3 regions of the Solwaraspora sp. WMMD791 genome follow, and region 1 is predicted to be linked to each of the others. Evidence: riboswitches for the same ligand, from Rfam matches in the RefSeq annotation. Region 1 holds a riboswitch; each other region holds the start of a gene.
The links. Region 1 has a riboswitch for cobalamin ahead of O7623_RS05510 (VWA domain-containing protein). Riboswitches for the same ligand answer to the same signal wherever they lie in the genome.

Region 1 (9,915 bases):
TCGGTCACGTCCGGGGTGTACGGCTCACGCAACGTCTTGATGCTTCGGCACATGCGTTCCATCGTGCCTCAGTCGGCGTCGCCGCGGGGACCCGAGTTGACAACATTGGCTAATGCTATTAGCTTTCAAGCTATGCTTGGTAGCTCGACATCCCGCGCCGGTGGCCGACGTGCCTAGGGTCGGCCTCACCCCGGACGCCCTGGTGGACGCCGCGATCGCCCACATCGACGAGCACGGCCTCGACGCGCTGACGCTCAACGCGCTCGCCGGCCGGGTCGGTGTCGCCGCCCCGTCGCTCTACAAGCACGTCGGCGGCGGGCTCACCGAGCTGCGCGCCCTCGTCGCCGTACGGGTGATCGACGAGGTCGCCGACGAACTCACCCGGCACACCCTCGGTCTGAGCCGCGACGCCGCCGTCGCCGCGCTGATGCGGGCCAGTCGCGGCTACGTCCGCCGGCACCCGGCCCGCTGGGCGGCGATGCCCGCCGACCCGCTGAGCCAGCCGGCCACGGCCGCCGCCGGCACCCGGCTGCTGGAGGTGTTCCTCGCCGTACTGCGCGGGTACGGGCTGGACCCGGCCACGACGGTCCACGCCACCCGCTGCCTGCGAGCGACCGTGCACGGCTTCGTCGCGCTGGAGGTCGCCGGCGGCTTCGGCCTTCCGGAGGACCTGGAGCAGACGTACGACCGGCTCATCGCCATGGTCGTCGCGAGCCTGCCGCGCGGCTGAGCGGGGCCCTCGTTGCCGTTCCACACGGGGCCGATGCCCGGCCCGGTGGCGACCGGGCCGCGTCACCGACGGCGCGCGGCGGCGACCAGCCGGGCCGCGATCTGCGGCCGCGCCGCCCAGTGCAGATGCAGGTACGACGCGTGCACCCCGGCGGCCACGAAACCCTCCGGCGCGCCCCCACGCCATCCCCACGCCGCCGTCACGCCGGCTCGCGGCGTCACCTCGGTTCGGTGGAACTCGTGTCCGGTCAGCCGGCTGCCGACCGGCACCGCGACGTTGTCGGTCAACGCCACCGCGTCGCGGTAGCCGAGGGTCAGCCGGGGCGTCATCCGGGCGTCCGCCGGCAGCACCCCGCACATCGGAGCACCATCGAGGGTGCGGCACAACCACAGCAGACCGGCACATTCGGCGACGACCGGTGCTCCGCTGGCGGCGACCGCCGCCACCTGCGAGCGCAACCCGGCGTTGGCGGTCAGCTCACCGGCGTACACCTCGGGGAAGCCACCGCCGACGACCAGCGCCGCCGTGCCGGCGGGCAGTCGCTCGTCGCGGACCGGATCGACGGTACGCACCTCGGCGCCGGCCGCTGTCAGCAGCTCCACGGTCTCCGGGTAGCCGAAGCTGAACGCCGGGCCGGCGGCGACCGCGACGACCGGCCGGTGACCGGCCGGGACCGGCTGCCCGCCGGCACCCGACCCGGCACCACCGTCGGGGTCGGCGACACGGACGGCCGCTGTCGGGGACCATACGTCGGACGCCAGCATGGGTGCGCGGCGCGCCACCGCCGCCACGGCGTCCAGGTCCACCGACGCGGCGACCAGTGCCGCCAACGCCTCGACCGAGGCGCGCGCCTCGACGGTGCGTTCGACCGCCGGCACCAGACCCAGGTGCCGCGACGGGGTGTCGACCGACGGCTGTCGACGCAGCACCCCGAGCACCGGGGTGCCGACCTCCTCACAGGCGTCCCGCAGGACCTGCGCGTGCCGGTCGGAGCCGACCCGGTTGAGGATCACCCCGGCGATGTGGACCTGACCGAACGACCGGAAGCCGTGCACCAGGGCGGCCACCGACCGGCTCTGCCCGGCCGCGTCGACGACCAGCAGCACGGGCGCGGCCAGCAGCGCGGCGACGTGCGCGGTGGAGCCGACGTCACCGGCGCCCACCCGGCCGTCGTAGAGGCCCATCACGCCTTCGATCACGGCCAGGTCGACGCCGGCGGCACCATGGGCGAACAACGGCGCGACGAGGTCCTCGCCGACCAGCACCGGATCCAGGTTGCGGCCCGGCCGACCGGCGGCGAGCGCGTGGTAGCCGGGATCGATGTAGTCCGGGCCGACCTTGAACCCGGCGACCCGGACCCCGCGGGCGGCGAAGGCGGCGAGCAGCCCCGTGGCCACCGTCGTCTTGCCGTGGCCGGATCCGGGGGCGGCGATCACCACCCGGGGTACGGCTACCACTCGATGCCCTGCTGGCCCTTGCGCCCGGCGTCCATCGGATGCTTGACCTTGGTCATCTCGGTCACCAGGTCGGCGAGGTCGATCAGCTCCGGTGCGGCGTTGCGCCCGGTGATCACCACATGCTGGCTGCCCGGCCGCTCCCGCAGCACCGACACCACCTCGGCGACGTCGATCCACCCCCAGGTCATCGGATAGGTGAACTCGTCCAGCACGTAGAACCGGTACGCCTCGGCGGCCAGGTCCCGACGGATCTGCGCCCAGCCCTCGGCGGCCTCGGCGGCGTGGTCGCGCTCCGCGCCGGGGCGCTGGATCCAGGACCAGCCCTCCCCCATCTTGTGCCAGGTCACCGGTGCCCCACGGCCCGACTCACCGAGGGTACGCAGGGCCGCCTCCTCGCCTACCTTCCACTTCGGAGACTTGACGAACTGGTAGACGACCACCGGCCAGCCGGCCGACCAGGCCCGCAGCGCCATGCCGAACGCCGCCGTCGACTTGCCCTTACCTGGCCCGGTGTGCACCGCAAGCACCGGCTGGCGACGCCGGGCCCGGGTGGTCAGCCCGTCGTCGGGGACATGTTCCGGTCTCCCCTGTGGCATCAGGCAGCCCTCCGCCGGTCGTGGACACCCGGACCCGTCGCCGACAACGCGGCCAGCGGCAGCCACTGTGCGGTGAAGCCGGCGGCGAGCCGGCGCGCCAGCCCGAGCCGCACCGGGCCGGCCTCGCAGTCGAGCACCACCATCGGGGTGCCGGCGAGCAACGGCGCCAGCGTCATCGGGTCCGGGCCGCTGGTCGCCCGCCCGTCGGTGACCAGCAGGACCAGCGGCCGGCGACGCGGATCCCGGCGGCGCTCGGCGGTGACGGTGGCCGCGGCGACGCGCAACCCGGCGGCGATCGGGGTACGCCCCCCGGTGCGCAGCTGCGCCAACCGGGTGACGGCGACCCCGTGGCTGCTGGTCGGCGGCAGGACCAGGTCGGCACCGGCGCCCCGGAAGGTGATCATCCCGACCCGGTCGCGCCGGTGGTACGCGTCGCGCAGCAACGACAGCACGGCGGTCTTGACCACGCTCATCCGGTGCCGTGCCGCCATCGAACCCGAGGCGTCGACCACGAACAGGATCAGGTTCGCCTCCGTGCCGACGAAGCGGGCCTGACGCAGGTCGGCGGAGACGATCCGCCGGCCACCACGCGACGCGGTGGCGCGTACCGTCGCCGGCAGATGCACGGCCGATACCCGCCCGGTCGGTGCCGTGGCGCCCACCACCCTGCCCCGGTCCGCGTGGGCGGCCGACCGCCGGCCGGGCGTGCCGCCATCGCCGAGTCCGGGCAGCCGCAGCGTCCGGGGCCGGTACGCCGGACCGGCCGCCGCCGGCGCCGGACCGGCCTCCGCCGAACCGTCCGGGCCGGTAGCCGAACCACCGGCGCTGTCGTCGTCGCGGCGGGCACCCTCCTGACCGTCGCGGCGCTGACCGTCACGGCCGTCACCGCGGCCGTCGCCCGCCTGCGGTGGAGGTCCGTCCGCGCTGGTCGGCGGCCTACCGTCCGGCGGTGCGGGAGGTCCCGGGGGCGGTGCGGGGTCCGGGTCGTCGTCGGGACACTCGTCACGCAACACCTCGTCGAGACGCTGTGCGTCGGCACCGGGCGGATCCAGCGGATCCCGTCGCCGCCGGTGCGGCAGGGCCAGCCGGGCGGCGTCGGCGACCTCCGCGGCCGTGACCGCCGGCAGGCCACGCCAGGCGGCCAGGGCCACGGCGGCACGGGCCATCACGATGTCCGCCCGCAGCCCGTCCACCTGGTACGCGAGGCAGATCCGGGCGATCCGGTCGATCTCGGCGTCCGGTAGGGTCACCGCCGGCAGGGCGGCCCGTGCCGCGCGTACCCGTCGTGCGAGTTGATCGTCGGCGGACCGCCAGTGGGCCGCGAAGGCCGCCGGGTCGGCCTCGTAGGCCAGCCGGCGGCGGACCACCTCGGCCCGGTCGGCCACCTCGGTCGGCGCGGTCACCGACACGACCAGGCCGAAGCGGTCCAGCAGCTGCGGACGCGGCTCCCCCTCCTCCGGGTTCATCGTGCCGACCAGCAGGAACCGGGCGGCGTGGCTGACCGACACCCCGTCGCGTTCGACGTGTGCGCGGCCCATCGCCGCCGCGTCCAGCAGCAGGTCGACCAGGTGGTCCGGCAGCAGGTTGACCTCGTCGACATAGAGCAGGCCACGGTGGGCGGCGGCGAGCAGTCCCGGCTCGTACGCCTTCACCCCGGCGCTGAGCACCCGCTGGATGTCCAAGGTCCCGACCACCCGGTCCTCGGTGGCCCCGACCGGCAACTCGACCAGGGCCGCCGGCCCGCCCCGGGCGGTGATCGGCGCGGTGTGCGGGCCGTCCGGGCAGGTCGGGTCGACGGCGATCGGATCGCAGCCGAACCGGCAGCCGGCGACCCGGTCGACCGGCGGCAGCAGGCCGGCCAGGGCCCGGACCATCGTCGACTTCGCGGTGCCCTTCTCGCCACGGATCAGCACCCCGCCGATACCGGGGTGCGCCGCCGCCAGCAGCAGGGCCTGCCGCAACTCGGGCAGGCCCACGATGGCGGTGAACGGGTACGCCGTCATACCGGGCACCAACTGGTGCGCATGGTGAATCCCTTCCGCGGGTGTCCACGCCCGCGTGCCGGTGGACCAGGGAGCGGCCGGAGTCTCCTGGCTGCCGGATCGACACCACGTCCCGAGCCTTCCCGCCGTCGTGGCAGTGGCTGTCTCATGGGGACGTGACTCCCCGGTCACAGTGGCGGGACCGCCCCGGATTCGCACCGGGTTCCTCCGCGTACCGCTCGTGCCGGCCATGCTCCCCTACCGCGAGCGCCACCGTCAATGTGGCGCCGCTCCCTGCGCTGGTCGTGGCGGTGGGCATTGTCCGGCCGGGCGAACCGGCGGTACGCTGCGCGAGCCACGGTGTTCGGGAAGCCGGTGTGATTCCGGCGTGGTCCTCGCCACTGTGACCGGGGAGTGTCCGTTCCACCACGCCACTGGGCCGACGACAACGGCTTGGGAAGGCGGGACGGCCGCGACGATCCGGGAGCCAGGAGACCGGCCGTGGCACGCACCGCATCGCCACGAGGCATGGACGAGAGGATCACCTGGCATGACTGCACCTTCTGTCGGCGGCGAGGTCACCACCCCCGCCATCCGCGTACCGCTGGCCGGCTGGCTGCTGGCCGCCGTCGCGGCGGTCGTCATCTACCTGGTCGCGCAGGACAACGGACTGGTGCTGGCCGGCGCCGCCGAGTTCGTGCACGAGTTCACCCACGACGGCCGGCACGCCCTCGGCGTCCCGTGCCACTGAGCGGGGGTCGGCTCCGATGAGCGGCTACCCGTTCGGCACCGTACTGCGTCGTGGTCTGCTCGCCGGGCTCGCCGCCGGGGTGGCCGCAGCGGCGGCGGCCCTGCTGATCGTCGAACCCCGGATCGAATCGGCGCTGGTCGTCGAGGAGGGCCGGGCCACGCCGGGCGGCGGCGGACACGGCCACGAGGAGGAACTGGTCAGCCGTGGCGTGCAGATCCTCGGTGGACTGGTCGCGACCGTCGCGGTCGCGGTCTGCCTGGCCGTGATCGTCGCCGTGGTCTTCGGGGCCACCCGGCACCTGCTGCCCGGCCGCGACGACTTCCGCCGGGTCGGACTGCTGGCCGGGCTCGGCTTCGTCGTGGTGGCGTTGCTGCCGGCCATCCGTTTCCCGGCGAACCCGCCCGGCGTCGGTGACCCCGACACCGTCAACCAACGCACCGGCCAGTACCTATCGTTCATCGTCGCGGCGGCGGCGGTCACCTGGCTGGCCCTGCTGGTGCACCGGCGGCTGGCCGCCTGGTCACGGCCGACGCCGTACCGGGCCGTGGCCGCGACCGTCGTCGCCGTCGTCGGCTACACGCTGCTGCTGACGCTCTGGCCGGCGACCGCTGTCGAGGTGCCGGGAGACGTACCGGCGGCGCTGCTGTGGGAGTTCCGTCTGGCGTCGCTGGCGCAGCTCGCCACGATGTGGACGGTCCTCGGGGTGGTGTTCGGGCTGCTGCTCACCCCGGCCCGGGCCGACCACCGGCGGCCGATCACCGCCGACGTCGCGTGACGGAGGGCGCCGACGCCGCGCGTACACCACTGGGGCAGTCGGCCCGGATGACGGTCTGCCGGGGGTGCTGCTGCGGCACCCGGCGCAAGCACCCCGACGTCGACCACGACCGCCAGCTCGACGTTCTACGGACGGCCGGACCAGTACAGGTGTCGGACTGCCTCAACGCCTGCGAACGGTCCAACGTGGTCGTGGTACGGCCGGCACCCCTGGGCCGCCTGCTCGGGGCCCGGCCGGTCTGGCTCGGCGGGGTGCTCGAGGACGCGACGTCGTCCGCCGTCGCGCGGTGGGTCACCGCCGGCGGACCGGGGCTGGCCGCGCCACCCGACCAACTCACCGGGCTGCGCTTCGCCGCACCCCGGTGGGGGAAGCCCACACCACCGTCCTGACGACGACGCACCGATGGCAGCCGGCCACAGTGCCGGCGGCCGACCGCCGTCTGGCACCGGCAAGCTCCACCGCGAACTGGTTGCATGATTGTGCAACCGCCCGGGATTGCGGACTTCCCGACGACGGCACGGCTGTGGGCCGGGACACCGCGCGGTGTCCCGGCCCGACGGACGGCGGACAGTCAGCCCTGTTCGCTGCCCGCGTCGACACCGGTGCCCGGGCCGGCGTCAGTGTCCGGGCCGGCGTCGGCCTTGCCGTAGTAGGCGGCCCGCATGAGCTGCTGCATGTCGTCGAGCATCGGCATCCGAGGGTTGGCCGGCGCGCACTGGTCCTCGTACGCGTTGACCGCCTGCTGCGGCAGGCTCGCCAGGAACGACGCCTCGTCGACCCCGACGGCCTGGAACGACGGCTCGATGCCGACGGCGTCGCGCAACCGTTCGACGGCGGCCGCGTACGACTCCACGCCTTCGGCGGGGGTGGCCGCCGGCCGGCCGAGCATCCGGGCGATCTCCTGGAACCGTTCCGGAGCCCGGTAGTTCTCGTACTTCGGCCAACCGGACAGCTTGCCAGGTCGCGCCCCGTTGTACCGGATCACGTGCGGCATCAGGATCGCGTTGGTCCGACCGTGGGCGATGTGGAACGTCGCGCCGAGGGTGTGCGACATGGCGTGCACGATGCCGAGGAAGGCGTTGCCGAACGCCATCCCGGCGATCGTCCCGGCGTTGTGCATCTTCTCCCGGGCCTCGGGGTCGGCGGCGCCGTGCCGCACCGCCCGCTCCAGGTGGGCGAAGATCAGCCGGATCGCCTGCAGGGCGAGCCCGTCGGTGTAGTCGTTGGCGTACACCGACACGAACGACTCGGTGGCGTGGGTCAGCGCGTCGAAGCCGCTGTCGGCGGTGACCACCGGTGGCAGGTCGGCGGCGAGCACCGGGTCGATGATCGCCACGTTCGGGGTGAGCGCGTAGTCGGCCAGCGGGTACTTCTTGCCGGTCACCGTGTCGGTGATCACCGCGAACGGGGTGACCTCGGCCCCGGTCCCCGACGTCGTCGGGATGCAGACCAGCTTGGCCAACTCGCCCGGCGCCGGGAAGGTGAACGCTCGCTTGCGGATGTCGAAGAACTTCTCCCGCATGTCGGCGAAGACCACCCCGGGGTGCTCGTAGCGCAACCACATCACCTTGGCCGCGTCCATCACCGAACCGCCGCCGAGGGCGATGATGGTGTCCGGGCGGAAGTGACGCATCTGCTCGGCACCAGCGTCGACGGTACGGATGCTCGGCTCCGGTTCGACGGTGTCGATGATCTGCAGCGCCACCCGCTGCGCCCGGCCCTGCAGCACGGTCAGCACCCGGTCGACGAACCCGAGCCGGGTCATCGTCGCGTCGGTGACCACGGTGACCCGGTGCACGTCCGGCATGTCGGCCAGGTACCGGATCGCGTGCGGCTCGAAGTAGATCTTCGGCGGCACCTTGAACCACTGCAGGTTGTTGGTCCGCCGGGCCACCCGTTTGATGTTGAGCAGGTTCACCGCGGTCACGTTGTTCGACACCGAGTTGCGCCCGTAACTACCGCAGCCCAACGTCAGCGACGGAGCGATCGCGTTGTACATGTCACCGATCGCGCCCTGCGAGGCCGGCGCGTTCCAGATGATCCGTACCGCCTTGACCCTGCGGCCGAACTCCTCGGCGAGAGCGGCGTCACTGGTGTGGATGACAGCGCTGTGGCCGAGGCCGTGGAACTCGACCATCTGCTCGGCGTACCGGATGCCGGTGGCGTGCCCGTCGGCGCGCAGCACCGCCAGCACCGGGCAGAGCTTCTCCCGGGTCAGCGGCTCGGCCGGGCCGACCTCGTCGACCTCGACCAGGATTATCGACGTGTCGGCGGGCACGGTGAAGCCGGCCTGCGCGGCGATCCAGACCGGTGACTGCCCGACGACGGCGGGGTTGAGCGCGGCCCCGGCGCAGCCCGCCGATCCGGCGGCGACCCCGAACAGCAACTCCTCCAGCTGGCGCTTCTGCTGTGGAGTCGCACGGTGGGCATGCAGCGTGGCGAACTCGGCCATCGCCGGTTCGTAGATTTCGTCGTCGATGATGACCGCCTGCTCGGAGGCGCAGACCATGCCGTTGTCGAACGCCTTGGACAGCACCACGTCGTTGACGGCCCGGGCCAGCTTCGCCGTCCGCTCCAGGTACGCCGGGACGTTGCCGGCACCGACGCCCAGAGCAGGCTTGCCGGCCGAGTACGCCGCGCGGACCATGCCGTTGCCGCCGGTGGCCAGGATCAGCGCCACCCCGTCGTGGCGCATCAACGCACCGGTGGCCTCGACCGACGGGTGCTCGATCCACTGGATGCAGTGGGCCGGCGCACCAGCGGCGATCGCCGCGTCGCGGACCACCCGGGCCGCTTCGGCGCTGCACCGCTGGGCGGCCGGGTGGAACGCGAAGATGATCGGGTTACGGGTCTTCAGCGCCAGCAAGGCCTTGAAGATGGTCGTCGACGTCGGGTTCGTGACCGGGGTGACCCCGCAGATCACGCCGACGGGTTCGGCGATCTCGACGATGCCGCTGATGTCGTCGCGACCGACCACACCGACGGTCTTCAACGTCGCCATGCTGTGGGTGACGTGTTCGCAGGCGAAGATGTTCTTCACCGCTTTGTCTTCGAAGACGCCGCGGCCGGTTTCCTGCACCGCCATCCGGGCCAGGTCGCTGTGTCGACCGAGCGCGGCGACCGATGCCTTTCCGACGATCGTGTCGATCCGCTCCTGATCGAACTCTGCGTAGTCGTCGAGCGCCTTGGACGCCGCCGCCACGAGGGCGTCGATCGCGATCTGCGTCTCGGTCGACACGGCCGGCTTCGTGGACATCTGGACGCCTGCGGTCATTTCCGATCACCTCGTTCGGTCAGCACCGGCGGCACCTTGCCGCCGGTGCTCACCCTCATCGTCACTCCGGACGGTGATCGCGCGCTGCCGCCGTACGTCCCCGATCGCCGGGACCTAGGTCACCGGGTCCACCCGCACCCCGGTGACCGGTCGAGGTGGTCAGCTGCCGGACCGTGCCGCTGCGAGCTCCCGCGCCCGGGCCGGCCAGTTCGGCAGGCTCGCGGTGGCCCGCACGCCAGCGGCGCGCACCGCCGCGCGCAGGGTCGCCTCGTCGGTCGCGCCCAGCTCGTCGTACGTGCGGATGCCGGCGGACTGCAGGGCGGCGGCCATCTTCGGCCCGATGCCCTCGA
Region 2 (9,915 bases), 590 kb from region 1:
CCTCGACCGTGCACTGCGGCTCGATGTGGTTCGGGTCGTCGGTCGGTGGGCTGACGAACAGCAGCATGTACTTCACGTCGGGCTCCTCGCTGGTAGTGGCGTTGCCGTACGTCATGACGACGATCGGCGGGGCGCCGCGTCGACAGCGGAGCCGGGAGTTTCTGGCCGGACCGGCCGACCGGGTCCCGCCGCAACCTGCGGCGACCCGCCGACTACTCGGAGTCGGCCAGGATGGCGTAGAGCTTGCGTCGGGTCTCGTCGAGCACCTGGACCGCCCGCTCCCGCTGCTCCGCGGTGCCGTTGAGCATCACGTGCCGCAGCGCGTGCATCGTCTGCATACCCGATTCGCGCACGTCATGCCAGCTGTCGACGGTCTCCGGCGCCAGCTCGGTCCAGGGCGCGGCCTGCGCGGCCTGCTCGGCCTCGGGGCGGGCGGCGTCGGTGAGCGCGTAGCGCTTGCGCCCACCGCCGGAGCCTTCGGCGGTGCCGACGATCAGGCCCTCGTCCTCCAGTAGTTGCAGGGTGGGGTAGATCGAGCCGGGGCTGGGCCGCCAGACCCCGCCGGTGCGGGAGTCGAGCTCCTGGATCATCTCGTAGCCGTGCATCGGGCCCTCGACGAGCAGGGCCAGGACGGCGGCCCGCACGTTCGGCCGGCGGCGTCCCCGGCCGCCGCGACCACCCCTGCCCCAGCCGCCGGGGCCGGAACCCGGGCCACCCGGCCCGAAGCCGGGACCGCCGGGGCCGAAGCCGAAGCCGGGGCCGAACGGTCCGAAGCCGCGTCGCCCGCCGGCCCGCCGCCAACCGGGCGACCCGCCCGCTGTGTCGTGGTGGTGGTGTCTCACATCTGCCTCCGATATTCGTTGATGCATCCACGATATATCGGGAACAGATCGCCGACAACCCGCTTCGTAATGAGAGCAACGACACGCCGACAACGACATCTGGTGTGTCGGTCGGGACGGCACACCAGATATAGTCCCTGACGCAACTGGTTCGGCCGGGCAGCCAGCCCGGCCGAGGCAACAGGGAACCCGGTGGGAATCCGGGACTGCCCCGCAGCGGTGAGTGGGAACGACCGCCGTCATCACGCACTGGGCGCGTACCGCGCCTGGGAAGCGACGGCCAGTAGGAGACCGAGTCGCCTCGACCCGGTCACGCCCACGAGTCCGAAGACCTGCCCGTTGTGCCGGGTACGCCGTGTGCGTACCCGGTGGTCCGAGGCCGCGCGGGACGGTCGACGGCTGCGCCGCGCGCGTCGGGTGACCACCGCGTGCGCCCAGACGTCCGTGCTGCCCGCCGGCCTGCCACGAGCAGAGCCAGGAGGCAGCACAGGTGACCATCACCTACCCCACGGCGACCCCGTCGGCGGGCACACCCGGCCCGGTCCGGGTCCGCGACCAGGACGGCCACGCCACCCCGGTCGACCCCGACCGGCTGCACGCCGCGGTACGGCGCCACGCCGACGGGCTCACCGACGTCGACCCGCGCCGGGTCGCCGACCGGGCCGTCAGCGGCCTCTACGACGGAGTCACCACGGCCGAGGTGACGCAACTGCTGATCCGCACCGCCGCCGACCTGATCGGTGCGGACCCGCAGTACTCCCGGCTGGCCGCCCGGCTACTGGCCGCCTCGGTCACCGCGCAGGTCCGTCAGCAGGGCATCGACTCGTTCAGTCAGGCCATCCGGCTCGGCCACCGCCACGGGCTGATCGGCGACCGGACCGCCCGCTTCGTCGCCACGCACGCCGCCGTCCTGGACGCCGCCGTCGACCCGACCGCCGACGACCGGTTCGAGTACTTCGGGCTGCGGACCGTCTCCGACCGGTACCTGCTGCGCCATCCCACCAACCGACAGGTGGTGGAGACCCCGCAGTACTGGCTGCTGCGGGTGGCCTGCGGACTGTCCGACACCCCGGCCGAGGCGGTCGACTTCTACCGACTGATGTCGTCGCTGGCGTACCTGCCCAGCTCGCCGACGTTGTTCAACTCCGGCACCCGGCACACCCAGATGTCGTCGTGCTTCCTGGTCGACTCCCCCCGCGACGAACTCGACTCGATCTACGACCGGTACGCCCAGGTGGCGAAGCTGTCCAAGTACGCCGGCGGGATCGGCATCTCCTGGTCCCGGGTGCGCTCACGGGGTGCGCTGATCCGGGGCACCAACGGGCTGTCCAACGGGATCGTGCCGTGGCTGCGCACCCTGGACGCCTCGGTCGCCGCCGTCAATCAGGGCGGCCGGCGCAAGGGCGCGGCCTGCGTCTACCTGGAGCCCTGGCACGCCGACATCGAGGAGTTCCTGGAGCTGCGGGACAACACCGGCGAAGACGCCCGCCGCACCCACAACCTCAACCTGGCCAACTGGATCTGCGACGAGTTCATGCGCCGGGTCGACGCCGACGCGACGTGGTCGCTGTTCAACCCGGCCGACGTACCGCACCTGCCCGACCTGTACGGCGCCGAGTTCGACACCGCGTACCGGGCCGCCGAGGCCGCCGGGCTCGCCGTGCGCCAGGTTCCCGCCCGCGACCTGTACGGGCGGATGATGCGCACCCTGGCGCAGACCGGCAACGGCTGGATGACCTTCAAGGACCGGTCCAACCTGCTGTGCAACCAGACCGGGGAACCGGGCAACGTGGTGCACCTGTCCAACCTGTGCACCGAGATCGTCGAGGTCTCCTCGGACGCCGAGACCGCCGTGTGCAACCTGGGCTCGATCAACCTCGGTGCCCACCTGACCGCAGCTGCGACCTCGACCGCGGCCGGGGCCACGGCCGCCGACGTGGACTGGGCGCGGCTGCGCGACACGGTCCGCACCGCCGTCGTCTTCCTCGACCGGGTCATCGACATCAACTACTACCCGAGTACGCAGGCCGCGGCGTCCAACCCGCGCTGGCGCCCGATCGGCCTGGGCATGATGGGGCTGCAGGACGTGTTCTTCGCCCTCGGCCTGCCGTTCGACTCGGCACCCGCCCGGGAGCTGTCCACCCGGATCGCCGAGGAGATCTACCTGACCGCGCTGGAGACCTCCGCCGGGTTGGCGCAACAGTACGGGCCGCACCCGGCGTACCCGCAGACCCGGGCGGCGCGCGGGCAACTGCACCCGGACCTGTGGGGCGCCGAGCCGACCCAGACCGAGCGCTGGGCGGCGCTGCGCCGACAGGTCGCCGAGCACGGGCTGCGCAACTCGCTGCTGGTGGCCATCGCCCCGACGGCGACCATCGCCTCGATCGCCGGCTGCTACGAATGTATCGAGCCGCAGGTGTCCAACCTGTTCAAACGCGAAACCCTGTCCGGGGAGTTCCTGCAGGTCAACACCGCCCTGGTGGGGCGGCTGAAGGCGGCCGGGCTGTGGACGGCGGCGGTCCGTGAGCAGATCACCCGGGCCGAGGGGTCGGTCCAGCAGATCAGCGCCATCCCGGCCGAGGTACGGCGGCTGTTCCGTACCGCCTGGGAGCTGCCGCAGCGGGCGCTGATCGACCTGGCCGCCGCCCGTGCGCCGTACATCGACCAGAGCCAGTCGTTGAACCTGTTCATGGCCGCACCGACGATCGGGAAGCTGTCCTCGATGTACCGGTACGCCTGGCAGTCCGGCCTCAAGACCACCTACTACCTGCGGTCGCGCCCGGCGACCCGGATCCAGCAGGCCACGGTCTCCGTCGCGCCGGTCGACGCCGAGGCGGTGGCCTGCTCCCTGGAGAACCCCGAGTCCTGCGACGCCTGCCAGTGACGCCCCGCGTCCACCCGTTGGAGACCACGATGACACCGAACCCGATGCTGCTCGACCCGGGGATGAACCTGACCCTGCGGCCGATGCGCTACCCGCACTTCTTCGACCGCTACCGCGACGCCATCCGCAACACCTGGACGGTGGAGGAGGTGGACCTGCACTCCGACCTGGCCGACCTGGACCGGCTCAGCCCGGCCGAACGGCACCTGGTCAGCCGACTGGTCGCCTTCTTCGCCACCGGGGACACGATCGTCGCCAACAACCTGGTGCTCAACCTGTACCAGCACGTCAACAGCCCGGAGGGGCGGCTCTACCTGTCCCGGCAACTGTTCGAGGAGGCGGTGCACGTCCAGTTCTACCTGAACCTGCTGGACACCTACGTCCCGGACGAGCAGGAGCGGTCCGCCGCGTTCGCCGCGATCGACAACATTCCGTCGATCAAGCGCAAGGCCGACTTCTGCTTCCGCTGGATCGACTCCCTCTTCGGGCTGCGCGAGCTGCGGACCCGCGACGACCGTCGGGCCTTCCTGCTCAACCTGATCTGCTTCGCCGCCTGCATCGAAGGGCTGTTCTTCTACGGGGCCTTCGCCTACGTGTACTTCCTGCGGTCCCGGGGGCTGCTGCACGGCCTCGCCTCCGGCACCAACTGGGTGTTCCGCGACGAGTCGATGCACATGGCGTTCGCCTTCGACGTGGTCGACACGGTCCGGCGGGAGGAGCCGGACCTGTTCGACGACGAAATGGCCGAACAGGTCCGCCAGATGCTCGCCGAAGCAGTCGACGCCGAGGCCCAGTTCGCCGAGGACCTGCTCGGCCGGGGCGTGCCCGGGCTGTCGCTGGCCGACATGCGCCAGTACCTGCAGCACGTCGCCGACCGCCGGCTCGCCCAACTGGGCATCGCCCCGCTCTACGGATCGACCAACCCGTTCGCGTTCATGGAGCTGCAGGACGTGCAGGAGTTGTCGAACTTCTTCGAGCGCCGGGTCTCCGCGTACCAGGTGGGGGTGAGCGGGGCGGTGAGCTTCGACGAGGAGTTCTGAGCGGTCCGCGCGGCCGGTGGGTCCAGGTCGGTCATCCGACCGGCCGGCCCACCGGCTGCGGTACGCCGGCCCGGCCGCGTCGGAATCCCGGATAGGTCAGCACGAAGGTGCTCACTGCGGCCATCAGCACCGCGCCGACCAGCACCGGCAGCGGCGCCCAGACCGCGTACAGGGCGGTGCTGGCGGTCGGCGCCAGGACGAAGGTCAGCCCGTTGGTGACACCGATCAGCCCGGCGAGGCCGCCCTGTTCGTTCCGGTCGACGGCGAGCGTCGGTCCGGCGACGTAGCCGGGCATGGCGACGCCGAGGCCGAGGCCGATCAGCGCCATCGCGGCGATCAGCACGGCCCGGTGGGTGTCGGGGACGAGCAGCACGAAGCCGATCAGCGCCACCAGGCAACCGACCCGTAGCAGCAGCGCGGGCCGCCAGCCGCTGCGCGGCACCACCACCGTCTGGGCGAACACCATCCCGGCCCCGGCGGCCAGCAGCGCGCCGCCGGTGAGCAGCCCGGTGGTCTCGGCGTCGAGGCCGAACCGGTCCTGGACGAGGAAGCCGCTGACCACCTGGACGAACCCGAGCGCGGTGAACATGCCGAGCCCGGTCAGCAGGTACGGCCACACCCGCGCGTCCCACGGGCTGATCCGGGCCGGTGCGGCGATCAGTTCGGTACGGGTCTGCCGGCGCAGCCGTACCGCGACGGCGGTCAGCCCGACGGCGAGCAGCGCCGGAACCGCCAGCAACGGCGCCATCAGCCCGAACCCGGCCAGCAGGCCGCCGACGAGGGCACCGGCGACCATCGCGACGCCCTGGACCGCGCCGATCCCGGCCATGCCGCGCACCCGGGCCGCCGGGTCGGGGGTGACGTCGGCGATGTACGCCTGGGCGGTGGGTGCCACCGCCGCGATGGCGGTACCGAAGCCGACGCCCCGGAACACGACGAAGAGCAGGAACAACGCGGTGCCGGTGACGATGCCGCGCATGCCGAGGTCGGCGAGCAGCGCGAACAGGGCCGTCGTCGTGGTGGCCAGGGCGAGCGCCGCGACCAGCACCGGTTTACGGCCCCAGGACTGACTGCGCCGCCCCCACATCTGGCTGGTGACGACCATCATCAGGGCGGAGACGCTGATCATCACGCCGACCTGCCATTCGGCGAGGCCGATCTGGCGCGACAGCGGAGCGATGATCGGGTTCAGTGACATCTGGCCGAGGAAGACCAGGAAGACCGCCCCGAGCAGCAGCGGGATCTGCGGCCGTGGCAGGGTGCCCGGCTCGGGCACGACGGTGGCGCCACGGGAGATCATCCGGCCACGCTAACCACCGGAGATCGACTGCCCAAGGACGCCGGTCACATCCGCCGACCCGGGCGTGAGCTGCGACGACCCGGCGCTGAGCTGCGGCGACGCCTGCGTCAAGTGAGCAGACTGTCGCCGATCCAGCCGTCGGGCGCGCATCCGGGCGGGATCGCGAACACCGCCGACCCGATCGGGGTGACCCACTCGTTGAGCAGGTCGTGTTCGGCCAGCCGGCGTTGGATCGGCAGAAACTGCGCGTCGACGTCCGCCTGGTAGGCGGCGAAGATCAGCCCGCTGTCGGGGGTGCCGTCGGCACCCGGGACGCCGTCGTAGTTGTACGGCCGGCGCAGGATCTTGTAGCGGTCGTCGGCGACGTGCGCCCGGGTGACGTGCGCGAAGTCCGGCATGATCGGCAGCCCGACCTCGTCGACCGCCGCGAAGTCGGGGATGTCGGTCTCCTTCTCCCCGGTCAGCGGTGCTCCGGTGTCCAGCCGGCGACCGATCACCAGCTCCTTGTCCATCCGGCCGAGCTTGTCCCAGGTCTCCATCTCGGTACGGATGCGGCGGACCACCAGGGTGCTGCCGTCGCGGTGCCAGGCGGGCCCGTCGCCGACCCAGACGGCGGTGTCGAAGTCGGCCGTGCCGGGCGTCGGGTTCCCGGTGCCGTCGATCTGCCCCATGATGTTGCGTTGGGTGTGCGCCTCGTGCTCCACGCCCCGGCCGCGCCGGAACCCCTGCTGCACCCAGCGGACCGAGGCGAACGGCCGGGCGTCCTTGATCAGCATCCGCTGGGCGTGCGCGACCGTGATCGGGTCGTCGGCGCAGATCTGCAGCAGCAGGTCACCGCCGGACCAGCCCGGCTCCAGCCGGTCGATCGCGAACGGCGGCAGGTCGGTGACCGACGGCGGTCGGCGGTCGGCGACTGCGGCGGCGGCGTACAGCTGCGGACCGAACCCGAAGGTGACGGTGAGCCGGGCCGGCAGCACGGCCAGTTCGGGTTCGGTGTCGGCCAGCGGCGGCACGCCCTGGGTGAGCCGGGCGGCGTCGTCGCTGAGCAGTCGCAGCAGCCGGACCAGCGCGGCCCGGTCGGTCGCCGGGCCGAGGGTGAAGGCGACGAACGCGGCGTACGCCTGTGGCGGGGTGTCCACCCCGGCCTGCCGGGGGCCGTGGAACGGCACCGTCTCGGTGCCGAAGTCGACCGCCACCGGCGCGGCCGCCCCGGTCGGGGCGGCCGCCGGTGTCCGGTCGCCGGAGACCGCCGCCGTGACCGCCGCCCCTCCGGCGAGGGCACCGCCGAGCGCGGCGGCCCCGCCGGTGAGCAGCAGCCGGCGGTTCACCGGCGACGGTACGGGGTGCGGCGGTGGCGGTACGGGTCGGTCGGTCATCCCGCTCAGCCGTGGTCCATGCCGGTGCCGGGGTCGTAGCTCTCCTCCGCACCGGCGAACGGCTTGGCGACCGCGGTGAACTGCGACGTCTCGCCGTCGGCGAAGGTCACCGTGAAGGTGACCTCGTCGCCGGGCTGCACCGGTTGCGCGATGTCCATCAGCATGATGTGGTCGCCGCCCGGTTCGAGGGTGTGGCTGCCGCCGGCGGGGACGACGATCCCGCCCTGCTTCTCCCGCATCACCATCGCGCCGTCGGCCATCGCCATCTCGTGCAGCTCGACCGGGGAGATGTCGGTGCTCACGCTGGCGATGGTGATGTCGGTGTCGGTGTCGTTGACCAGCACCCCGAACGCTGCGGTCATGCCGTCGTCGGCGGCTTTCACCCACGGGTCGCGCACGACGAGACCGGCGGTGGCAGCGGCCGACGCCGTCGCGCTGGCCGACGCCTCCGGAGTGGACTGTGCCGGGCCCGACGGCGTGCCGTCGCCGTCGCCGCAACCGGCGAGGACGAGGGCGAGGCCGGCGACGCCGGACAGCACCGCGCGGCGCGTGGCGGTGCGCCGGACCGGAGCCGGCTGGAGCGCTGATGGCATACGGGTTCTCCTCACGAGTCGTACGACGGAAGTAGTCGCCGTACCGGCCCGGTCGGTTCCCGCAGTGAACTAGCTCACACGTCGTCGGCCGCGCAGCACGACGACGGCGGCCCCGCCGATCAGCAGCGCCACGGCACCGGCGAACGCGAGCAGCCACCCACGGCGGCTGTCGGCCGGCGCGGCATCGTCCGTGGCGGCCGAGCCGGCCTGAGCAGGTGCCCCCGAGGCGCCGGTGAGCGGGGCGTTCACCGCGAACCGGAACGCGCCCTGCACCGTGTGTCCGTCCACCGAGACCACCCGGTACGCGACCGTGTAGACGCCGTCGGGCAGTGGCTGCACCGGACGGACGATGCCCCGCTGCTGGTCGACGGTCGGCCCGTCGACCGGCATCTGGGCGCCGGCGGCGTCGCTGACCACGATCGTGGTGTAGTCGCCGTTGAGCGGTTCGGTGAAGGTCAGCACGATCTCCTCGGGTGACTGCGCCACCCGGGTGTTCTGGCCGGGTTGACTCGCCGACAGCGCGGCGTGCGCCGCGGCCGGGGCGGCGGGCGCGACGACCACGATCGCGGCGAGCAGGGCCGCCGCGACCCCTCGGGCGACACGGACGGGCAGTGCTGATCTGGGCACGGACGGGACCTCCTGTCGAAGCGGCACCAACGGCGGCCGGATCGCCATTCGATCATTTCTCGACCGCACCGGGCGAGATCCGCTCGGCGGGAATCCTTGCGCCGGTCGCGGTCGCGGGAACCCGACCCTACGACGGGTCGACTGATGTCGGTGGGCGGGGCCGGATGGACGCACGTCACACTTCCGACCCCTCCATTGAGGGTAGGCTCACCTAACAGTTGCCACATCCCGGGAGCTCTCGCGATGCCGTTCACGCTCACCCGAACCGCCGCCGAGCGGGTGTTCCGCCGGACCGCCCGGCTGTCCGACCGCACCTGGCTGACGCCGGGCTACCTGCGGCTGCGGCTGGCCGGCGCACAGCTGCGCGGCTTCACGTCGCCCGGCGCGGACGACCACGTCCGGCTGTTCCTTCCGCTCGGTGCCGACGGTCCGCACGACGGCCCCAGCCGGGAGGTGACCCCGCTCGACTGGGACAGCGCGGCCGGCTGGCTCGACCTGGAGCTCGTGGTGCACCCTGGCGGGCTGGTCAGCGACTGGGCGGTCGGGGCTCCGCTGGCCTCAACGGTCGCGGTCGGTGGGCCACGCGGCTCGACCGTCCTGCAGGGCACCCCGGACGCCTGGTTCCTGGCTGGTGACGAGACCGCGGTCCCGGCCATCCGCCGATTCGTCGCCGCGATGCCCCCGACGGCGCACGGACGGATCCTGATCGAGGTGCCCGACCCGGCTCACCAGGTCGACCTGGTGCCGCCACCCGGCGTCGAACTGGACTGGATCCACCGTGGCGACGCGCCACCCGGGCGGGCCCTGACCGGCGCGATCGACGCCGTCGACGCCGGGCAGCGACCGGCCGGCGCGGTGTTCGGCTTCGTCGCCGCCGAGCAGGCCGTGGTGCCGGCCGGCCGGGCGCTGCTGCACGACCGTTGGGCGCTCCCGCCGGAGCAGACGATCGTCAAGGGTTACTGGAAGCGCGCGGAGTAGTCGAACCAGTCGAAGCGCACCGTCGCGGCAGCCGCGTACATGCCGACGACCCGGCCGGTGAAGCCGCCGGCCACCTCGGTCGACAGGTACCGGCCGTCCAGTTCGGCCAGCACGTCGACGCCACCGGCGGCGTCCTCGACGCCGAGCCGCACCAGGTCGGGCCCCTGCCGGGGGTGGGTGGTCGGCACCGTCACGATGTCGATCCGCAACAGCACCGGCCCGGCCGGGACCGGGCGGGCGGCCAGCACCGGACGCAGCGGCCCGATCCGCGCGGC
Region 3 (9,915 bases), 550 kb from region 1:
AGGCTGACCAGTGCGAGCAGGATCGGGGTCAGCCGAAGGTAGCGCAGGGCCGTCAGCTGCTCCGCGAGAAGCCCGGGCCGCTGCGGCGCGTCGGCCGGCCCGGACGCCGGTACGGATGGCTGGGGCGCGCCGGTGGTGGCCGCCGCCGGACGTACGCTGCGGGTGGTGATCGGCAGCCGCGCCAGGACCGCGGCCGAGAAGAGGAACGCCCCGGCGTCGATGAGGAACGCGCCGGTGTAGCCGACCGTGGAGACCAGTACGCCAGCCGAGGCGAACCCGGCGACCATCGCCAGCGACCGGCCGGTGGCGAGCAGCGCGTTGGCCCGCACCCGCTGGTCGTGGCCGACGATCTCGGGGATGCTGCTGCGCAGCGCGACGCTGGTGACGGTGGCGCCGGCACCGGTGACGACCGCGACGGCGTACAGCAGGCCGACCTGCGCGGTGGCCGGCGCGACGACCAGGACGACCAGGGCGACCGCCTGGGTGACGTCGGACGTCACCATGAGCCGTTTGCGGTCGAACCGGGAAGCCAGGCTACCGGCACCGAATCCGCTGAGGACACTGGTGCCCAGGCGTAGTGCAAGGAACAGGCCGGTCTGCAGCGCGCTGCCGGTCAGCGAGTACGCGAACAGACTGAGCGCGATCATGTCCAGGTAGGTGCCGTACGCCGAGACCGCGTTGCCGACCACCAGGAACCGGAAGTACCGCATCCCGGTGTCCGTCCGGACCGGATCGTGCTCCGTGACCGTCACGGGCGCCCGGCAGGTACGTCAGGTGCCGCCGACCTGTGTCGTGGGGGCCGGCCTGCAGAGCGGAGTGGGTGCGGCAAGCTGTGCCCCCCAAGGACGGTGGTCGCCGTTGGCGTGCGGTCACATGATGACTACCGCCCGTCAGGGTATGGGACGGCGTCGATCTGATCAAGAACCACTGTGGATGACGGCGGGACGGGCGGTGTCGTGGGTGGTCGTCGGCACCGTCGACCCCGCGAACAAGGGGGCCAACGGTGCCGAGACCTTACCTGGCTTCCAGCCGCTCCAGCCAGGTCAGGATCGCTCGGGTGGTCTCCTCCGGCTTCTCCTGCTGAATCCAGTGGCCGCAGTCCAGGGTGGCAACGTCCACGTTGGGCACGAACTCCGCCAGTCGGTCGGACTTCGCGATCGTGTCCCGGTCGCCGTAGATCATCAGTGTGGGCTGTCGGATGATCGGGTCGACGTCCGCCAGCAGGTGCCAGTTGCGGTCAAGGTTGCGGTACCAGTTGATGCTGCCGGTGAACCCGGACGACTCGAAGGCGGCGACGAAGACGGCCAGTTCGCTGTCGCTCATCACCGGCTCACCGAGTGGCGCTTCCGCCCTGGCCAGGTCGATGAACGCCATGCCGGGCTGAGGTTCCATCAGCGGCACGTTCTTCCGGTACAGGTTGCGGAGGAACTGGAAGGTGTTCTCGTCGAACACGGCGTCCGCGACGCCCGGCTGTCGGTTGAAGTGGACGAAGTAGAAGTCGGCGCCGCGGATGGCCTCCATCAGCTCGATCCAGGGGGTTTCGCCGCGCTCCTGGTACGGCAGGCTCAGGTTGATCACCTTGTTCACCCGGTCCGGATGCAGCAGGGTCAGCCCCCAGACGACCATCGCACCCCAGTCGTGACCGACGAAGGTGGCATCGTCGTACCCGTAGTGATCGAGAAGTGCGACGAGGTCGCCCGACAGGTGGGCGATGTCGTAGTCGGTCACCTCGGTCGGGCGCGACGAATTGCCGTAGCCGCGCTGGTTCGGGACGATGACGTGGTAGCCCGCCGCTGCCAGGGCCGGCATCTGATGGCGCCAGGAGTAGGCATGCTCCGGCCAGCCGTGACAGAGCACGATCGGCTTTCCGGCGTTGCGCCGGCCGGCTTCGAAGACTTCGAGCTTGACGCCGTTGACGGGGACAAGACTGGGTTCGGGGAAGTTCATGCCGCCATCTTGCGCACCGAAACCGGTCACCTCATGACCGGTTTATCTGACAATCTTGGGCGCATGCGCACCGACCGGCTGGTGGCCGTACTCCTGCTGTTGCAGCAGCGCGAGCAGGTCACGGCGGCGGAGGTCGCCCGGGAGTTGGAGGTCTCCGAACGCACCGCCCGCCGCGACCTCGACGCCCTGGCCATGGCCGGGGTGCCCGTGTACGCCACGCAGGGCCGAGGCGGTGGCTGGCGCCTCGTGGGCGGGGCCCGTACCGACCTGTCCGGGTTGACCGCGAGCGAGGCCCGCGCGCTGTTCCTGGTCGCCGGCCCGGCCTCGGCCACGACCCCGGCCGTGCGATCAGCGCTGCGCAAACTCGTCCGCGCCCTGCCGGAGCCCTTCCGGGCGCAGGCCGAGGCGGCGGCGTCGTCGATCGCCGTCGACCCGCGACGATGGGGGGCGAGCCGGGTCGACCGCCCACCGCCTCGCTTCCTCGACGAACTCCAGGACGCGGTGATCCGGGGCGTCCAGGTGCGGCTCGGCTACGTCGACAGCACCGGCACCGTGACCGAGCGGACCGTCCACCCGCTGGGCGTCGTCGCCAAGCGCCCGTGGTGGTACCTCGTCGCCACCACCGGGGCCGGCCGGCGGACCTTCCGGATCGACCGGGTGTCGTCCGTCGACCCGACCGACGATCCGGTGCACCGGCCGGCGGACTTCGACCTCGCCGGGAGCTGGCGGGAGATCGCCGACGAGGTCGACCGCCGGCGGATGCCCGTCGAGATCCGGGCGGTCTGCGCACCCGACGGGATCGGCACGCTCCGGATGGCGCTCGGCGACCGGCTCGAGGTGGGCGGCCCCACGGCCGACGGCCGCATCGAGGTCGTGATCCGGGGCTACAGCGAGTCCTCGCTCGCCGGCGAGCTCGCCTGGCAGGTCGAATGGCTGGAGGTTACCGGCCCCGCCGGTGTGCGGGACCAGTTGGCCGCGATCGGCACCGCACTCGTCGAGCGATACGGCGGAACCGCTCGAAGTCCGAGGCTGCCCCGCCTGATAGGCGGAAGATAGGTTCCCTGTATGCCTTCCCCTGTTTCCTGATGACAGCGGCGCCGAGGGTCGGACGTCGGAAGGGAAGGAACCTCCAATGACGGTCAACAAGGTAGTAGTCGCCGCTGTCGCGGCCATGCTCGCGCTCACCGCCGTCGTGACCGGGCCGGAGGCCGGGAAGACCACCGCCGGCCCGCCCGCTCTGGCCGCCCCGCTCACGTCGGGTGACACGCCGTGGGACTGACCGGCTCCGTGAGCTGTCGTCGCAGGTCGTTCACCCGCTCCAGCCACCGCTGCGCGCCGATCTCGGCGAACGCCTCCTCGGCGTCCACCAACCGCCGCCGCACAGTCGGCTGATCGCCGTGCCGCAGCGCCAGCTCCGCCAGCATCAGAATCGCCCGCCCTTCGACCAGACGATTTCCGGTACGACGGGTCTGTCCGAGCACTTCGGTGAGTGCGTCCCGGGCCTGATCGAGCTGCCCGCGCTGGATTCGTACCGCGCCGATCCCCAGCCAGGCGTAGACCTTGCCAACCGGATCGTCGGTCGTCGTGGTGGTCTCCAGCACCTCGGTGAACTGCGCCTCCGCCTGCTCGTACTCGCCCCGGGCGAGATAGAACTGACCCAGCCGGTGCCGTGCCTGGGCCGCGACCCGACGGGCCCCGACATCGGTGCAGATCGTCAGGGCAGCGCGTAGCAGCCGCTCGCACTCCTCGGGTTCCGCGCGGTCGGTGCGCAGCTGGGCGAGGTTGATGAGCACATGCGCCTCGGCCACCCGGTCACCAGCGGTACGCAGGTCCGGCAGGGCGCGCAGATACCGCGACTCGGCGCGGTCCTCCCGTCCACGCAGGCGGTCGATCGAGGCCAGGCTCCGCAGGGCCAACCCCCGGCCGCGTTGATCGTCGGTGCCCTCGAACCAGGTCAATGCCCGTGACAGGTCGCTCTCGGCGTCCTGGAGCCGTTGCTCGATCAGCGCCAGACCAGCGCGCGAGCAGCGCACCGCCGCCTCCCCGTACCCGTCGCCGTGCCGGATGGTGGTCTCCAGCGCGACTTCATGCGTGTGGAGCCAGTCTTCGCGGTGCAGTTTCGCCTCGAACAACGTCACTGCGGCGACGGCGAGATTCCAGCAGAGATCACTGATCCGTAGATCGGCGGCGATCCGGACGCTGGCGACCAGGCCGGCATGCTCCGACGCGAGCCATTCGATCGGGTCGGCGAGTAGCGACTCCACCAGGTGTTGCGGAAGCTCCCATAGATCCACCGCGGAGTACAGGACGGTGTAGTCACCGCCGTACTCCCGGCGGTGGGCGGCCCGGGCCAGGAACAGCAGGCACCGCAGATACCGCTCCATCGCGGCTGCTCGCTCCGCAGCCGGTACGTGCGAGTTGAGCAACTCCCGGGCGAAGACCCGTACCAGATCGTGGAGTCGGTACCGGGCGTGCACTCCGGCGTCGGCGGACCTCGACCAGCCGGCATCGAGTCCGCGCTCCGGCTGCGCCGAGACCCACGGTTGCGCGTCGTTCGGCGCGGTCACCGGCGCCGGCGAGCTGCGCTCGGCCACGGCGAGGTCCTGCACTCTCATCGCAATCGCCCTCTCGAATCGGGTCGGTCCGCTGGTGTGACCAAGAGTCCGACCCGGGGCGTATCGATGACCTGTCCGCTGTCTATCCGCCGGTGCCGCAGGCGTTGCCCGGGCGCCGGGAGCCGTTCGCACCGCGGCGACTCCCGACGCCGCCCATGGTCAGCCTTCCCGGACGAAGTCGAGCAGGGCGGCGGTGAGCTCCGCCGGCGCGTCCTCCTGTAGCAGGTGACCGGCCTGCGGGATCAGTCGCAGGGACGCCGTCGGGAACCGCCGTGCCAACTGGCGGCCCTCGGCCGCGGGAATCCACCGGTCCTCGGTTCCCCAGCAGACGAGTACCGGGATGGCGACCTCGCCGAAGCGGTGCTCGATCTCGGCGGTGTGTGCCTGGTCGGCCTGTGCGATCTGGCGGTAGAAGCCGGCTTGGCCGGTGTCTCCGAGCCAGGGCCGCACGAGCTGTTCCAGCGTGTCCGGTAGTAGCCCGCCTGCGGTGGCCGAGCTGACGTACTCCCGTACGAGCGCCCGGTGCAGGGCGGACGGCAGCGCGCTGAACACCTCGGCGTGTCGCTGGACGAGCCGGAAGAACGGCGAGCCCCAACCGCCGAGAGCGACCGCGTCCACCAGGGCGAGCCGTCGGTACCGTGCGCCGTGCAGCAGCATCGCCCGTAACGCGGTGGCTCCGCCGAAGTCATGGGCGACCACCGTCGGTTCGGTCAGTTCCCAGTGAGCCAGCAACGCGGCGAAGGTGCGGCCCTGGGAGGCGAGCGAGACATCCTGGCCCGGGGCCATCTCCGACGAGCCGTAGCCGGGCATGTCCCATACGTAGACCTGGTGGCGTGGGGTCAGTGCCCGGACGACGTGCCGCCAGACGTAGGAGGAGAAGGGAGTGCCGTGCAACAGTACGACAGGCGGTGCCGCCGCATCACCGAACCGGTCCCACCGGACCTGTCCGGCGTCGCTTTCGTACGCTTGGGTTAGCTTCCAGTGCTCCATAGTGCGCTGACCCTACCCGCTGAGCGGACGAATGGGACGAAGCGCCGTCAGGTGGGACAGGGCCGTGCCGGCCGAGAGGCGGGAGGGCTCCAGGAGGGGGCCGGCCAGGTACGGTGGTCGATGGTCGCAAGCGGGTGTCGGCACGGGCGGCAGCGGTTGCCCAAGACGGCGGACCGGGGAGGGAGTGGGCGTGGAGCGGCGCAGAGCCCTGGTGGTCCGGGGCGGGTGGGAAGGACACCGGCCGGTCGAGGCGACGGAGCTGTTCATCCCGTTCCTGGAACGCAGCGGATACGCGGTACGGGTGGAGGAGTCGACGGAGATCTACGCCGACGCCGCCGAACTGGCCGCCACCGACCTCGTCGTGCAATGCGTGACGATGTCACAGATCACCACGGAGCAGGTGGCGGGTCTGGCCGCGGCGATCGTGGCCGGGACCGGTTTCACCGGCTGGCACGGCGGCATCGTCGACTCGTTCCGTGCCTGTTCGGACTACCTGCACCTGGTGGGCGGCCAGTTCGCCACCCACCCCGGCATCCAGCCGTGTGACCGCAGCGGCGGCGAGAAGGACAACTTCCTGCCACACTCGATCACGATCACCGACCTGGGCCGGGACCATCCGATCACCGCCGGGATCGAGGACTTCGACCTGGTCACCGAGCAGTACTGGGTGCTGCACGACGATCTGATCGAGGTGCTGGCCACCACCACCCACCCGACGCGGACGTGGCATCCGTGGCACCGTCCGGTCACCTCGCCGGCGATCTGGACCCGCAACTGGGGTGCCGGGCGGATCGTCGTGACGACTCCCGGACACAGCCTCGACGTGCTGGAGCACCCGGGTGTGCGTACCGTCATCGAAAGGGGGATGGTGTGGGCGACCCGCACGGCATCGGCGTCGTAGGTCTCGGGGTCATCTCCCGCGCGTACCTGGACACGCTCGCCGACCATCCAGCCGTGCGCGTCGTCGCGGTGGCCGACCTGGACGCGGCCCGGGCCGTCGCCGCCGCCGCCAGGATCCCGGGCGCCGAGGCGGTGAGCGTCGAGCGACTGCTGCACCACCCCGACGTGGCGACGGTGCTCAACCTGACGATCCCGGCGGCACACGAAGAGATCTCGGGCGCGGCGATCACCGCCGGCCGCAACGTCTACGTCGAGAAGCCGCTCACCGTCACGTTCCCACAGGGCCGGTCGATCATCGACCGGGCCGCGTCGGCCGGCGTCCACGTCGGGTGCGCGCCGGACACCGTCCTGGGCACCGGTACGCAGACCGCCCGCGCGGCGATCGACGGTGGACTGATCGGGCGCCCGCTCTCCGCGTCGGCCGTCATGGTCACCCCGGGGCACGAGCGCTGGCACCCCGAACCCGACTTCTACTACGCCCCGGGCGGCGGTCCGCTGATGGACATGGGGCCGTACTACATCTCGGCGCTGATCCACCTGCTCGGTCCGGTCCGGGCGGTGATCGGGGCGGCCAGCCGGCTGCGCGACGCCCGGGTCATCGGTTCGGGACCTCGCCTCGGGCAGCGGATTCCGGTCGAGGTGCCCACCCACGTGACCGGTGTGCTGGAACACGTGGGTGGTGCCCTGACCACCCTCACGACCAGCTTCGACGGTGTCGCGACGACGGCCGCGCCGATCGAGGTGCACGGGGAGGACGGCACCCTCGCCGTACCCGATCCGAACACCTTCGACGGCGAGGTCCGCCACCTCGCGCTCGACGGCCCCGGCTGGCGCGCCCTCGCACCACGGGCCGGTTACGTCGCCGCCGCCCGGGGGATCGGGCTGATCGACCTGATCCGGGCTGACCAGACGTGTCCGCCACGGGCCAGCGGCGAGCTCGCGCTGCACGTACTCGACATCATGACCGCGCTGCTCCGGTCGGCTGCCGAGGGCCGGCGGATCGAGTTGACGACGGCGGTCGACCGTCCGATGCCTGTCCCGTTCACCCCGGCCGAGGACTGGCTGTCAGCCCCGTCGTCCGGGCACTGAGGACGCTGGCGCCGCTGGTGGTGCGGGGCAGGTGGTCAACCGGGGACCGCCGGTGTCGGTTCTGCGGGTGTCGAGGGGTCGGTTCTGAGCTGAGGGTGTCGAGGGCGACGCCCGGCCCGTACGATGGCGGGCGGTGCTGGTTCGTTCCATCCCGCAGGCCGGGGTGGGGCGTCGTAAGAGGGAACCCGGTGCGAGTCCGGGACTGCCCCGCAGCGGTGAGTGGGAACGACCGCCGTCAACGAAGCACTGGACCGCAAGGTCCGGGAAGCGACGGCCAGTAGGCGACCGACGTGTCACGCCCGCGAGTCCGAAGACCTGCCAGCGCTGCGTACACCGCCCGGTGTGCGCCGCCGGCGGCCTCTCGGGAGGGTCTGGGCGGAAGTCGGTGCCGTGCCGCGACCTGCCTTCCTCCCCTCCCGTGTCCGTCGGGCACTTCGAGGGAAGGACCCATTGGTGACCACCGCATTCGGCCAGAGCACTGTGCTCGGCTATCCGCGCATCGGCGCGAATCGCGAGTTGAAGAGGGCTGTCGAGGCGTACTGGGCCGGCGGCATCGACGCCGCGTCGTTGGAGGAGATCGCTGCTGGGCTGCGGGCCGAGGTCTGGCGGACGTTGGCCGACGCCCGACTCGGCGCGATCCCGTCGAACACGTTCTCCTACTACGACCACATGCTCGACACCGCTGTCGCCGTCGGCGCGGTCCCCGCCCGGTTCGCCCGGCTCGGGCTCGGTGAGTTGGACACCTACTTCGCGATGGCACGCGGGGTCGACGCCGAGCCGGCGTTGGAGCTGACGAAGTGGTTCGACACGAACTATCACTACCTGGTGCCGGAGATCGACCCGGGCCTCGCCTTCCGGGCGAACCCGGCCAAGGCACTGGGCGAGTACGCCGAAGCCCGTCGACTGGGCATCACCACCCGGCCTGTGCTGGTCGGGCCGGCCACGTTCCTGCTGTTGGCCAAGGGGGACGATCCGTTCGCCCGCCTGGACGAGCTGGTCGAGGTGTACGCCGAGATCCTCGCCGCGCTGGCGGCGGCGGGCGCGGCCTGGGTGCAGCTGGACGAACCGGCGTACGTGGCCGACCGCACCGCGGCCGAGGTCGACGCGCTGCGCCGCGTCTACGACCGGCTCGGGGCTGCCACCCATCGGCCGAGGATCTTCGTGGCCACCTACTTCGGGGAACTCGGCGACGCCCTGCCCGCCCTGCTGGACACCCCGGTGGAGGCTGTCGGGCTGGACCTGGTGGCCGGGCCGGGCAACCTCGACCGGCTCGCCGCCGCCGGTCCGCTGCGCGGCCGGACGGTCGTGGCCGGTCTGGTGGACGGGCGGAACGTCTGGCGTACGGACCTGCGTGCCGCCTACGCCGTGGGGGCGGCCGTCGCCGGGCTTGCCGATCACGTCGCTGTCGCCAGCTCCTGCTCCCTGCTGCACGTCCCGGTGGATCTCTCGGTCGAGGTCGGACTCGACCCGGAGCTGTCCACCCGGCTGGCGTTCGCTCGGCAGAAGGTCGACGAGGTGGTCCTGCTCGGCAGGGCGGTGCGCGACGGCGTCGCCACCCTGCCCGCGCCGCTGCCGGAGGCTCCGGGCGGGTGGCGGCACGACGACGTACGTGCCCGGCTGGCCGCTCTCGGCCCCGCCGACCGTCGACGTGGCGACTACTCGGATCGGGCTGCCGCGCAGCAGCGGCGGCTGGGCCTGCCGGAGTTGCCGACCACCACGATCGGTTCGTTCCCGCAGACCGACGAGTTGCGTAGGGCCCGCGCCGCACACCGTGCCGGCCGCCTCGACGACGCCGGCTATGCCCAGCGGATGCGCGCCGAGATCGCACATGTCGTCGGGCTGCAGGAGCAGCTGGGTCTGGACGTGCTGGTGCACGGCGAACCCGAACGCAACGACATGGTGCAGTACTTCGGCGAACAGTTGACCGGCTTCGCCGCCACGGAGCACGGCTGGGTCCAGTCGTACGGCTCCCGGTGTGTCCGCCCGCCGATCATCTACGGCGACGTGGTCCGCAGAGCGCCGATGACTGTCGACTGGTCCACCTACGCCCAGTCGCTCACCAGCAGGCCGGTCAAGGGGATGCTGACCGGTCCGGTGACGATCCTGGCCTGGTCGTTCGTCCGTACCGACCAGCCGTTGGCGGAGACCGCCGACCAGGTCGCGCTGGCCCTTCGCGACGAGTGCCAGGATCTGGAGGCCGCCGGGATCCGGGTGATCCAGGTCGACGAGCCGGCGCTGCGGGAGACCTTGCCGCCGCGTCGGGCCGACCAGCAGGCGTACCTGGACTGGGCGGTCGGGGCGTTCCGGCTGGCCACCAGCGGCGTCGCCGACGATACCCAGATCCACACCCATCTGTGCTACTCCGAGTTCGGCG

Region 2: linked by a shared signal. The riboswitch ahead of O7623_RS08185 (ribonucleoside-diphosphate reductase subunit alpha) and the one ahead of O7623_RS05510 (VWA domain-containing protein) in region 1 are both predicted to bind cobalamin.
Region 3: linked by a shared signal. The riboswitch ahead of metE (5-methyltetrahydropteroyltriglutamate--homocysteine S-methyltransferase) and the one ahead of O7623_RS05510 (VWA domain-containing protein) in region 1 are both predicted to bind cobalamin.

Annotation. Positions count from the first base shown of each region.
Region 1 is NZ_CP120737.1:1,291,446-1,301,360, forward strand. It holds gene O7623_RS05490 (DUF2277 domain-containing protein) at 1-53, opposite strand, end outside; gene O7623_RS05495 (WHG domain-containing protein) at 170-730, shown strand; gene O7623_RS05500 (cobyrinate a,c-diamide synthase) at 793-2,187, opposite strand; gene cobO (cob(I)yrinic acid a,c-diamide adenosyltransferase) at 2,181-2,783, opposite strand; gene O7623_RS05510 (VWA domain-containing protein) at 2,783-4,786, opposite strand; cobalamin riboswitch at 4,867-4,994, opposite strand; cobalamin riboswitch at 5,107-5,284, shown strand; gene O7623_RS05515 (CbtB-domain containing protein) at 5,316-5,516, shown strand; gene O7623_RS05520 (CbtA family protein) at 5,533-6,291, shown strand; gene O7623_RS05525 (hypothetical protein) at 6,339-6,680, shown strand; gene adhE (bifunctional acetaldehyde-CoA/alcohol dehydrogenase) at 6,863-9,565, opposite strand; gene O7623_RS05535 (helix-hairpin-helix domain-containing protein) at 9,725-9,915, opposite strand, start outside.
Region 2 is NZ_CP120737.1:1,886,022-1,895,936, forward strand. It holds gene O7623_RS08175 (YciI family protein) at 1-115, opposite strand, end outside; gene O7623_RS08180 (PadR family transcriptional regulator) at 213-842, opposite strand; cobalamin riboswitch at 973-1,197, shown strand; gene O7623_RS08185 (ribonucleoside-diphosphate reductase subunit alpha) at 1,333-3,726, shown strand; gene O7623_RS08190 (ribonucleotide-diphosphate reductase subunit beta) at 3,756-4,766, shown strand; gene O7623_RS08195 (MFS transporter) at 4,798-6,066, opposite strand; gene O7623_RS08200 (Dyp-type peroxidase) at 6,174-7,442, opposite strand; gene O7623_RS08205 (copper chaperone PCu(A)C) at 7,448-8,035, opposite strand; gene O7623_RS08210 (copper resistance CopC family protein) at 8,105-8,662, opposite strand; gene O7623_RS08215 (siderophore-interacting protein) at 8,906-9,640, shown strand; gene O7623_RS08220 (hypothetical protein) at 9,619-9,915, opposite strand, start outside.
Region 3 is NZ_CP120737.1:745,941-755,855, forward strand. It holds gene O7623_RS03190 (MFS transporter) at 1-710, opposite strand, end outside; gene O7623_RS03195 (alpha/beta hydrolase) at 1,015-1,947, opposite strand; gene O7623_RS03200 (WYL domain-containing protein) at 2,011-3,003, shown strand; gene O7623_RS03205 (hypothetical protein) at 3,080-3,226, shown strand; gene O7623_RS03210 (tetratricopeptide repeat protein) at 3,198-4,562, opposite strand; gene O7623_RS03215 (alpha/beta fold hydrolase) at 4,722-5,552, opposite strand; gene O7623_RS03220 (ThuA domain-containing protein) at 5,743-6,453, shown strand; gene O7623_RS03225 (Gfo/Idh/MocA family oxidoreductase) at 6,423-7,541, shown strand; cobalamin riboswitch at 7,662-7,879, shown strand; gene metE (5-methyltetrahydropteroyltriglutamate--homocysteine S-methyltransferase) at 7,995-9,915, shown strand, end outside.